DNA from 2 places in the Gluconobacter sp. Dm-74 genome. Region 2 is predicted to be linked to the other one. Evidence: riboswitches for the same ligand, from Rfam matches in the RefSeq annotation. Region 2 holds a riboswitch; the other holds the start of a gene.
What was found. Region 2 has a riboswitch for thiamine pyrophosphate ahead of thiC (phosphomethylpyrimidine synthase ThiC). Riboswitches for the same ligand answer to the same signal wherever they lie in the genome.

Region 1: it holds a riboswitch for thiamine pyrophosphate, as region 2 does, so the genes downstream of both, JK208_RS07570 (TonB-dependent receptor) here and thiC (phosphomethylpyrimidine synthase ThiC) in region 2, are expected to answer to the same signal.

What each region holds. Positions count from the first base shown of each region.
Region 1 covers NZ_JAERLX010000003.1:446,962-452,705, forward strand. Annotated here, with positions in the region: gene JK208_RS07570 (TonB-dependent receptor) at 1-1,406, opposite strand, end outside; TPP riboswitch at 1,499-1,628, opposite strand; gene JK208_RS07575 (methyl-accepting chemotaxis protein) at 1,816-3,243, shown strand; gene JK208_RS07580 (MFS transporter) at 3,372-4,610, shown strand; gene JK208_RS07585 (YdcF family protein) at 4,610-5,185, shown strand; gene JK208_RS07590 (AGE family epimerase/isomerase) at 5,187-5,744, opposite strand, start outside.
Region 2 covers NZ_JAERLX010000006.1:69,259-75,002, forward strand. Annotated here, with positions in the region: gene JK208_RS10090 (carotenoid oxygenase family protein) at 1-876, shown strand, start outside; gene JK208_RS10095 (DJ-1/PfpI family protein) at 921-1,736, opposite strand; gene JK208_RS10100 (SDR family oxidoreductase) at 1,981-2,727, shown strand; gene JK208_RS10105 (SgcJ/EcaC family oxidoreductase) at 2,705-3,259, shown strand; TPP riboswitch at 3,314-3,447, shown strand; gene thiC (phosphomethylpyrimidine synthase ThiC) at 3,558-5,351, shown strand; gene JK208_RS10115 (FAD-dependent oxidoreductase) at 5,348-5,744, shown strand, end outside.

The DNA.
Region 1 (5,744 bases), on a different contig from region 2:
TCGCCGTTGGACAGGCGGATCACGTCGCGGCCGTTTTGCGCCCAGATGTCCGGCGCATAGCCGTTGGTCTGGACCGCCGTGAAGGGCTGCTGCTCGTTGTCGTCACCGTAATCGTACCAGTACCCGAGGACGAAATCGTTCCAGTCGGTTTTATAGTGAAGCGCGCTGGTAAAGCCCGAGCGGTAGCTGCGCTGGGTGTAATCCGCGCGGACCACGCCCACGCCGTCCTGCGCGCCGGGGAGGTTCAGCGTGTCCGACAGGGCCTGCGTGCCCTGATAGAGTCCGGTTTCGGACAGGGTGCTTCCGCCCGGCCAGTTGCCATAGGCAAGCTGCGCGTAGGGTGTGACGTCCAGCGTCAGATGGTCGGTCAGGGTCAGATGGACCGGAGCGCCGCCATAAAGTGTGCGCTCTCCGTCCCGCCACAGACGCCAGTAATTTGCGCCGTTTTCCGGATTGCTGCTGTCATAATGGGCCAGCAGGTTGTTCTGGCCTTTGATCCCGTCCGATTTCCATGTGTCCATCGTGGGCTCGGGATACCAGCTTGTGATGGTTGTGTTGAAGGTGCCGATAAGGCTGGCGCGGTTGCCCTGCCCCCATTCCTTGAGAAACTTGAAATCGACATGCTGCTTTTCGTCGCGTCCGGGCCCGCGCCAGTTGTCGGTCGCGCCGTGGGAGTAGGAGACGAAGCCGCGGATTCCAGTATGGGCGATATCGCCGGTGTCGAGGCGGATGAATTCGCGGTTGGTGTTGTAGGATCCGTAAGACACGCTGGCGTCGCCGCCTGCTTTTTTGGCAGGGTCGCGGAAGGTCAGGTTCATTAACCCCCCCGCGGCGTTCAGGACCGGGCTGTCCAGATCGGCCGAGCCCTGCGACAGGGCAATTTCCTGATAGTTCTCACTGTCTGCGAACTGGCTGGGCGTGCCGGAATAGGCGGCCACATCGTTCAGCGGCATGCCTTCGAGCACATAACCGATGGCGCTGTTATCGAGCCCTCGGACGGTGATATCGGTATTGGGAGAAAATCCCATCGGATCGGACGAGGATACATTGGCGCCGGGCAGCATGGACGCGAGCTGAAAGGCCGTGGCCATCGGGGCCTGTTTGGAAATGAAATCCTGACTGACCGTACTGACGGATTTCACGCCGTCCTGCAGATGGATCAGGCCGCCTCCCGGCTGGTTTCCGGGGGCGCTGTCCGCAAGCCGGTGAACGACAATATGTTCGGCTGGTGCCGGGCGCGGTGCAGTCGCGGCCGAAGGAGCGGGTGCTGTGTGATGCGTTGGCGATTTGGTCGTATCGGCCGCGTGGGCGACGGACAGGCAGACCGTGGTGCCGATCAGGGCGGGCAGGATGCCATGATACCGCAGGCGGGGGACCGCAGAGTCTCCGGAGTGTCCGTGGGCCATGATGGAAAACGCCTCGCCTGCAAGCAATGAAAGTTCAGCGCTGGCAGGAAGGGTTCAAGCTGCTGGCTGGCGGGTTCGTGAAAATGCGTCCGGCAGGCAGCGACCACCATCCCTCCGCCAGTGTGAACTGGATCAGGTTCAATGGGTCACTGCGCCCTATGACGGACAAGCGTCATGCCAGCAGAATCTCAGCCCCTTGTCGGGGCTCCCCACGGTGAAACGTCAGCAATCCTCCGGGGACGGAAAATTGTCAATATGAGCAGATTCTGTCAGGGCCGTGCAGGGGAAGTGTTGCAAACAATTTCGAGAGTATTCTTCATTCTTTATTAATAACGACATGTATAGTTTTCAAAAAACATCACGCCAGTGCCTGAACGGGGCGTGAGACCTGAGGTCAATAAAGGCGATCATGCTCAACTGGATTGAAAAAACGGCCTATGTCCGGCAGAAAATCAAGGTGCTGTTTGCGCTTCTTGTTCTGATCGCCGTAGTACAGTTTGCTGTCGAACAGCTTTGCGATCGTCTGTTTGTTCATTACCAGCATGAACAGATGCTGTCGCAGTGCATGGGGCTGCTGTTTCAGGTTGGACTGACACTTCTGATCGCCCGGTTCGCCATTCATGTGATTGCCGTACCGTTCGAGCAGATTACGGCGGCGACGGAGAAGGTCGCGGCTGGTGCTCTCAACATCACCATTCCGTGCCTTCATCACCATGACTGTGCGGGGCGGCTGGCACGCTCTCTCCAGTTGTTCCGGGAGAACAGTCAGAAACAGTTGGCCCTTCAGGAAAATTCGGCGGAAGAAGCGCGCGGTGCGGCGCAGATCCAGAAGGAACTGTCCGGCCGCAGCGAGCGGATTCGCCGTGTGCAGGATGAGACGATCGGAACCATCTGTGCCGGGCTGGAGATTGTGAAGGAAGGTGATCTGACCTTCATGTTCGGCGACGGTTTTCAGGACCGGTTCGAGGAATTCCGGCAGAATTTCAACACGCTCATCCAGATCTATCGGACGGCGATCGCCAAGATTTCCGATGCGACTTCCGTCATCGCTAACGGAACCGCCGAAATCGCCTCCGCTTCAACAGAACTGAGTGGACGGACGGAACGTCAGGCCATTACCCTGGCCCAGTCTGCCGCCTCCATTAACAGCATCACCCAGACGGTCGGCAAAACGGCGCGTTCTGCGGTGAGGGCGCGTGAAACGGCTCTTGAAACGCGGGGGCAGACCGTCGTGGTTTCGGAGATCATGCATTCGGCCAACCGGGCCATGGGCGAAATCCGGACGTCGTCACGACAGGTCGAGAGCATTCTGGGCCTGATTGAGGAAATCGCGTTCCAGACCAATCTTCTGTCGCTGAATGCCGGGATCGAAGCAGCCCGCGCGGGAGAGGCCGGTCAGGGTTTTGACGTTGTGGCCAAGGAAATCCGGGCGCTTGCGCAGCGCTCCGCAAAATCGGCGCAGGATATCCGCAACATCATCACGTCTTCGGGCCGACAAGTGGAAGAGGGTGTCCAACTCGTCGGGGATGCGGACCGCTCGATGAAGGTCATCAGTGAGCATGTGGACGGCATCACGTTGCTGCTTGAAGACATTTCCCGCTCCACGACGGGTGAGGCCGAGAGTCTTGAGACGATCAACAAGGCCATCAACGAAATGGACCAGATGACGCAGCGCAATGCCGCAATGGTGGAAGAGGTCAATGTGGCCTGCCGGAATCTGAGCAACGAGGCGAAGGATCTGTTCGCCGAACTGTCCAAATTCCGTTTCAGCCCGGCACAGGCCGCAGGCAGGAGACCGGGGTCCATACCCCGTGAACTGGTTCCGGCGGGTTTCTGAGGTTTTTTCAGGAAAGTGAAAGACGCATTTTCCTGACATGTCTCGACATCGGAGCCGATATTCCCGACACTGACGCCCATGGTTGTCAGTCCGCTCTTTCTTTCTGCGCTGAATGACGGGGCCTGCCCATGATGGGCGGGGCCTTCCGGTCTCTGGGGCGGCGGAATTACCGCGTCTGGGCCATGGGGGCGCTGGTTTCGAATATCGGAACCTGGATGCAGATGACGACGCAGGACTGGCTGGTCCTGACGGAACTGACACGGCATGACGCAACGGCAGTCGGGATTGTCACGGCGCTTCAGCTTGCGCCGCCGCTTCTCCTGATTTTCTGGACCGGAAAAATCGCCGACAGGGTGGAAAAGCATCGCTTTCTGCTTCTGACACAGGCTGCTCTCGGTACACTGGCCATCGCACTCGGGGCTTTGGTGGTGACGGGGATGGTCAGGTTGTGGGAGGTGGATCTGTTCGCCTTTCTGAGTGGATGTGTTGCGGCATTCGACAGTCCGGTCCGGCAGATTTTTGCGGGTGAACTCGTGGGCGAGGAAGACTTGCCGAATGCGGTGGCGCTCAATTCCGTGTCTTACAATGCAGGCCGCATGATCGGACCTGCGGTCGCCGGGTTCTGCATTGCGGAACTGGGTTCGGGGTGGTCGTTCATCCTCAACGGGTTTTCATTTTACGGCGTGCTGATGTCGCTTCTGTCCCTGCGGGCGCAGGATTTGCACCGTCTTTCGGCCCGAAAGCCGGAAAGCGCGCATCAGGAAAAGCAGGATCTGCTGTCGGGGGTGCGGTATGTCTGGAAGCGCGATGACCTGCGGACCATTCTGTTCATGCTGTTTCTGCTCGGCGCCTTCGGACTGAATTTCCCGATTTATATTTCGACCATGGCCGTCAGTGTCTTTCACGTCGGGGCGCATGGTTACGGGGTGCTTAATTCAGCCATGGCGGTGGGGACGATTACGGGCGCGCTGTTCGCTGCCAGCCGCAGGACCATGAAGTTTTCGGCGCTGCCGCAAGGGGCGGTGGTGTTCAGTCTGGCGTGTCTGCTGGGCGCGCTTTCGCCTGGATACTGGGCTTTTGCGGTCACGCTGGTCATGGCCGGCATGGCGTCCCTCACGTTTACGGCGGTGAGTAACAGCTACATGCAGCTTGCGACCGATCCGGGCATGCGCGGGCGCGTGGTGTCGATCCGTTTTGCGGTTTTCGCGGGGTCCTCGCCGCTGGGGGCGCCGCTGGTTGGGATGGTAGCCAATTCGCTGGGGCCGCGCTGGGCGCTGGGTGTGGGGTCTTTGTCAGGGATTCTGGCGGCAGGGGTGGCGCTGCTTTATCTGCACCGTACACAGACGGATAAGGAAACGGTGTCCTGATGAGGCGCTGGGTTGTGAGCGGGCTGACGTTTGGTGCGGTTCTGCCGGGTCTGTTTCTACTCTGGATGGGATTCGTGGCGTTTCGCGGAGTATCGGCTGTTCCGGAGCGGTCTGAAATGGCGGTTATTTTCGGGACGGCGGTGACTGCGAAAGGCAAGCCCCGCCCAGCGTTGCAGGAACGGTTGCAGGAAGGACTGCGGCTCTGGCGCGCCGGGCTTGTGCGGACTGTCATGGTGAGTGGTGCGATCGAGAGCGGCAATCGTCGCGACGAAGCCCGGATCATGGCGGACTGGTTGATGGTGCGGGGTGTGCCGGAAGCCGCGATCATTGTGGATTCGCACGGGAACAATACCTGGCTGACAGCCCTCCATGTTGCACGCCTGCATCCGCAGGGGGCGGTCGTGGTCACGCAGTGGTTCCATGTTCTGCGGGCGGAATGGGCGCTGGGCCGGGCAGGTGTGTCGGCGGTATCGGGTGCGGCCCCGTCACGGTTCCGGCTGGCGGAGCTTTGGTATCTGTTTCGGGATTCCGTGGCGCTTCCGGTCTACGTCCTGACGAAAGCGCCGCCCGGCTGACTCAGTAGGGAACGCCGATCTGTTCGATGGCGGTGGCGAGCGAGGGCGCCAGAGGCATCATGGGAGCCAGTGTGGACTGATAGGCGTGATACAGATCACCCTTGCCCTTGTAGATCGTTTCGGTGGGTTCGCCTTCGGGGCTGACTTCGTTGAACCAGCTTCCGAAATCCCGGTCGATCAGGGTTGTGTCGATATAGTCCCAGATCGTGCGGTACCAGTGCTCGTAATGGGGGTTTCCGGTTCGCTTGTAGAGGTTGATGGCGGCTGTCAGCGCTTCGGCCTGAGCCCAGTGAATGCGGCTGCGATTGTGGGGCGCGTGCTCCCAGTTGATTGTGTAGAGCATTCCTGGCCGGCCATCGGCGTTCCAACCAGTTTTCATGCCCGTTTCGAACAGTGCCTGCGCGTCATGCAGCATCCAGTCCGGGGCCTCCAGCCCATGACGGAGCAGGGCGGCTTCGAGCTTTAAGGTCAGATGCGCCCATTCCACGAAATGCCCCGGCGTCATGCCATAGGGGCGCAGGTCGTCATTGGGTTTGTTGCTGTGATAATCGCGCATGAG
Region 2 (5,744 bases):
GATCCCATAACCGGCGAACAGCACGCTCTCGCCTATGAACCCGGACAGCCGGTTCGCTATATTTCGCTCGATCAGAACGGATATGCCACGACGAAAGCGAGGATCGATCTGCCCCATATTCCACTGATCCATGATATGGCATTTACCGCGTCGTTCATCGTCATCCCCGATCTGCCGGTTACGTTTCAGCCCGAACATGCGAAGGCGAAATTTCCCTGGCTCTGGGATGAGCGACGGGATGCGCAGATTGGGTTGCTGCCCCGCAATGGAGACGTCACGAACATTCAGTGGTTTGAAGCCCCTCGCTGCTTTGTTTTCCATTTCGTAAATGCCTATGACGATGGGGATCTGACTATCATTGATCTCGTGCGTCATCCCCGGATGTTTGAACACGATCGCAATGGCCCGAACGAAGGCGCGCCCACACTCGTTCGCTGGACGCTTGACCGGCGCTCCGGGCGCTTGAGCGAGACGCTTCTTGACGATCACGGAACTGAGTTTCCACGGATCAATGACCGGTTCGGCGGTCAGTCCTATCGCTTCGGCTATACAGCTCACTGGGGGCGGGACGTACGTTTCGGACCTGCCATGAAACACGACATGCTGCGGGGAACCACGGAAATCCATCATTATGGCCCCGACCGTATGACGCTGGAGCCCATCTTCGTGCGCAAACCAGAGGCACTTGCCGAAGATGAAGGCTGGATCATGTCTTATGTGTACGATTCGGCCCGAAATCTGAGCGATGTTGTTATTCTGGATGCTCAGGATTTTACTGGGGAGCCTGTCGCTACAATACGCCTGCCGGTCCGGGTGCCGTTTGGCTTTCACGGAGAATGGATCGCCGACGACACTCTGCCATCTCCTGCGGCCTGAAACAGATACGCACCATTTTCTGGTGCGTATCTGGTCTCTACAGATTAAAGAACCGGGCGCATCAGGCCGTTCTGAGAGCCCGGAAGTTTCTTATAAACCACGTCACGAATTGCCGGGGGCGCCTCCGCAGGATTGCCAGCATGAAAAGGTGGCTGCGGATCATACTGCACAAGAAGCTGCACTTCCTGCGCGGCTTGCGCCCCACGGAGTTCAGCCGCGATCGCCAGACCGAAATCAATACCGGCCGTTACTCCGCCGCCACTCATGAAGCGTCCATCCTTCACAATCCGCGCAGGATCGGGAATGGCTCCATATTCTTTGAGGATGTTCAGAAATGCCCAATGACAGGCACTCCGCCGTCCCTTGAGAACCCCTGAAGCCGCAAGGATAATAGAGCCGGTACAGACGGAGGTTACATATCTCGCCGTCTCGGACAGACGCCGGACATGCCCCAGTGTCTCGGGCTTCATCATGGCCGAAAGATTCAGGGCGCCAGGCACGCAAATGACATCGACCTTGTCGATATCGGAAAGCTTTTCCGTTGGCCCGAAAACAATGCCCTTTTCCAGCGTGACGAAACCGCCCTCAGGACTGGCAAAACGAACATTCGTGTTGGGAATGCGCGACAGGATTTCGTTGGGACCGGCAAAATCGAGAAGTGTTCCGTTCGGATAAATCGCAAACAGAAAATCGATAGGCTTTTCGGCTGTCCCCGGCACAGCCGCCCGTGCGCTTTCCGGCAGAAGGCGCGTTGCCGCCGTTGCGGCAATCGCAGCGCCCCCCATGAGCATCATGCGCCGCCGCATGCTCCCTGCCTCGGTCAATTCTTCCGGGAAGGTTTCATCGAAAATTTCAGGCATCTCCGTCTCCTCATGTCTCCTGCCTCATAGGGCTGGTTGCTGGACGGTCTTGAGACGTAGTGCCCTAAGGGGATTTCCAAAAGGACCTATTTCCCTTGTTTTGCGCCATATGTGGATAGCAAGGCGATATGTCTTAAAGAGAGGGAAATAAGTCCTTTAGGTCATAACCCGTTTTGATAGGATCAACGGGAACGGTGATCGCGTCCGGGACGCTTGTCACGTTTTTCTAATATGGGGATCTGATATGAGACTTTCGGGAAAAACTGCCCTCATCACGGGCGGTACGAGCGGTATCGGCCTTGCGACTGCAAAGCGGTTTGTCGCAGAAGGAGCGCGCGTTGCTGTCACGGGGCGCGATGAAACCCGGTTTGCCGATGTGCGTGCAGAACTGGGCGGAGAGGCGCTGGTTCTGGCGGCCGATGTGCGGTCTGTCGACGCCATGATTTCCGTTGTGGACAAGGTCAAGAAGGCATTAGGCGGGCTTGATATTCTGTTTGTAAATGCCGGTTACGTCATTCCGACACCATTACAGTCCATTGATGAACGTCAGTATGACGAGGTCATGGATGTCAGTGTCAAAGGCGCCGTGTTCACGATGCAGGCGGCACTCCCCGTACTGCGTGAGGGGGCATCCGTTATTCTGACGACCTCGTTTATCGACCAGACCGGCAAACACGGCCTGTCGCTGGTCGCCGCCGCCAAAGCGGCAGTCCGGTCTTTCGCGAGGAGCTGGTCCTATGAGCTGCTCGGTCGCAAAATCCGCGTCAACGCGGTCGCACCCGGCGGGATCGAAACGCCGCTTCTGAACAAGATCGGTCTTTCTGAAGCCGAAGTGGAAGACTTTAAAACCCAGTTCGCTGCGAGCGTTCCTCTTGGACGCATGGGCCGGGCTGAAGAAATCGCCGCTGCAGTTCTCTACCTCGCAAGCGACGAATCCCAATATGTCGTCGGCACAGAACTGGTGGTCGATGGCGGTTGTTCGCAGCTTTGAAATACAGGACCGATCGCTTCAACGACTTTTTATCACCGGGACATTCGTCATGACATTTACAAAACCGTTCGCTTCTTTTCTCGGCGCCTCGATGGCGCTCGTTCTGCAATGCGCGCCTGCCATGGCGGCCAGCACGCAATCGCCGGATGCGGCTGCCGTGAAGGCTGTGACCGAGCAGTTTGCTGCCGATCTCGCCAAGGGTGATCTTAAGGCAATTTCGCGCCTCTACACTGATGACGCCAGACTGCTGCCCCCCAACGCAGACCCAATTTCCGGCCGCGCTGCCATTCTTGCTTATTTTGAGAAGACCTTGCGGCCTGATCTCGTTGGCGGTGCCACATTCGATCACTACGAGATTTATGGTGGCGAAAACGCTGCAACCAGCCTTTCTCAAATCAGGATGCTTGATACCAAAGGTCAGGTGATTGAGCGCGGCAAACAGACGATCGTTTTGCTCAAGCAGGATGGCAAATGGAAGATCCATCGAGATATGTGGTCAGATAATTCTCCCACTCATGCTGCAGAACCATAAGAGCATGGCAGACGCACTCTGCTCTTGATCTTCTGACGCTTCTCCAGCACTGTCGCTTCCTGTCAGGGGAGTCCCGCCCAGGGGACTGAGAGGCCAATTGGTGACGTCGGGAAACCGGCGCCACGGTGAGGCGACCCTTTGAACCTGACCCAGTTGATGCTGGCGTAGGAAGACCGGAGGGCATGTCCCTCTCGGGCCGATCTGGCCTTTTCCGTGTCCGTTAGGGCACTGGGGGCAGCGGCTCCCTTTCTGCCTCACGTTTCTTGGGTCTTTTCGAGTGCGCTTGAGGAGACACCACATGAACGCTTCCATTCCCGCTATTACGACCGGCCCTCTGCCGGCCTCCAGCAAAATCCATGTCCGTGGCGTGCATCACGACATCGCGGTTCCGCTGCGGCAGATTGCAGTTTCGGGTGAATGTCCGCTGAATGTCTATGACAGTTCAGGCCCTTATACCGATCCCTCCGTCAGCATCGACATCGCAAAAGGCCTGTCGGACAGCCGGGGCAACTGGCTTCGCGATCGTGGGGACGTGGAAGAGTATGAGGGGCGCACGATCACGGCAGCTGATAACGGTTTTGCACAGGGGGACCGGCTGACACCGAGCTTTCCGCAGCAGCGCCGTCCTCTGCGGGCTGTTGGAGACCGCGCGGTGACACAGATGGCCTATGCCCGTGCGGGGATCATCACGCCGGAAATGGAATTCGTCGCCATCCGCGAGAATATCGGCCGGACGGAAGCCCTGAAAGAGGCGCGCGACGGCGAGGATTTCGGAGCCAGTATTCCGGATTTCGTAACGCCGGAATTCGTGCGGCAGGAAATTGCGTCGGGTCGTGCCATCATTCCCGCCAATATCAATCATCGCGAACTCGAACCGATGATTATTGGTCGGAACTTCCTCGTGAAGATCAATGCCAATATCGGCAACTCGGCTGTGACGTCTTCAATGGAAGAAGAAGTCGAGAAAATGGTGTGGTCCATCCGCTGGGGCGCGGATACGGTCATGGATCTCTCGACGGGCCGTAACATTCACAACATCCGCGACTGGATCATCCGCAACGCGCCTGTGCCGATCGGGACGGTGCCGCTCTATCAGGCGCTGGAGAAGGTCGGCGGAATTGCGGAAGACCTGACTTGGGAAATCTTCCGCGACACACTGATCGAACAGGCGGAGCAGGGGGTGGATTATTTCACCATCCACGCCGGTGTCCGTCTGCACATGATCCCGCTGACGGCCCGCCGCGTGACGGGCATCGTTTCCCGTGGTGGCTCCATCATGGCGAAATGGTGCCTGCATCATCATCGCGAGAGCTTCCTGTACGAGCACTTCGATGAAATCTGCGACATCTGTCGCCGTTATGACGTCTCGTTCTCGCTGGGCGACGGCCTGCGCCCCGGTTCGATTGCGGATGCCAATGACGCCGCGCAGTTCGCGGAACTGGAAACCCTTGGCGAACTGACGAAAATCGCTTGGGCGAAGGACTGTCAGGTCATGATCGAAGGGCCGGGCCATGTGCCGATGCACAAGATCAAGGCCAACATGGACAAGCAGCTTGAGCACTGCCACGAGGCACCGTTCTACACGCTTGGCCCACTAACGACCGATATTGCGCCGGGTTACGATCACATCACCTCCGCCATTGGTGCGGCCATGATCGGCTGGTTCGGCACGGCGATGCTCTGTTATGTGACGCCCAAGGAACATCTGGGTCTGCCGGACCGCAATGACGTCAAAACCGGCGTTATCACCTACAAGCTCGCAGCCCATGCGGCGGATCTGGCGAAGGGGCATCCGGGCGCGCAGATGCGTGACGATGCGCTGTCTCGCGCGCGGTTCGAGTTCCGGTGGGAAGACCAGTTCAATCTGGGTCTGGACCCCGATACGGCGCGGTCCATGCATGATGAGACCCTCCCGAAAGAGGCGCACAAGGTGTCGCATTTCTGCTCGATGTGCGGGCCGAAATTCTGTTCGATGAAGATTTCCCATGACATCCGGGCGGAAGCAGAAAAGCAGGCCGGAATGGAAGAAATGGCCGGGAAGTTCCGGGAAGGCGGCGAGCTTTATGTTCCCGTGACGGAACCGGCGGAATGATCCATTCCGTCCTGGGGGAGGGGGTAGCGGCGCTGTGTTGCGCCACGGCCCTTTCCGACCGGGGTCTTGACGTGGAAGTCATCGTCCCGGAGGGCAGTCCAGAGGCGGCATCGCGGTTTGCGGGGGGAATGCTGGCCCCGTTCTGCGAGGGGGAAAGCGCGCCCGACCTGATCGTGGCACAGGGGCAGGCGGCGGTGGACTGGTGGGCGGCTCATGTTCCGGACGTCACACGGCGTGGCACGCTCGTTGTCGCCCCGCCGCGGGACGGGGCCGAACTGGATCGTTTTGCGCGCGCCACGCAGCAGCACGACTGGGTCGTCCCCGGCGATCTGGAGCCGGATCTGGAGGGGCGGTTTGCACGCGGACTGTTTTTCCCGACCGAAGCGCATCTGG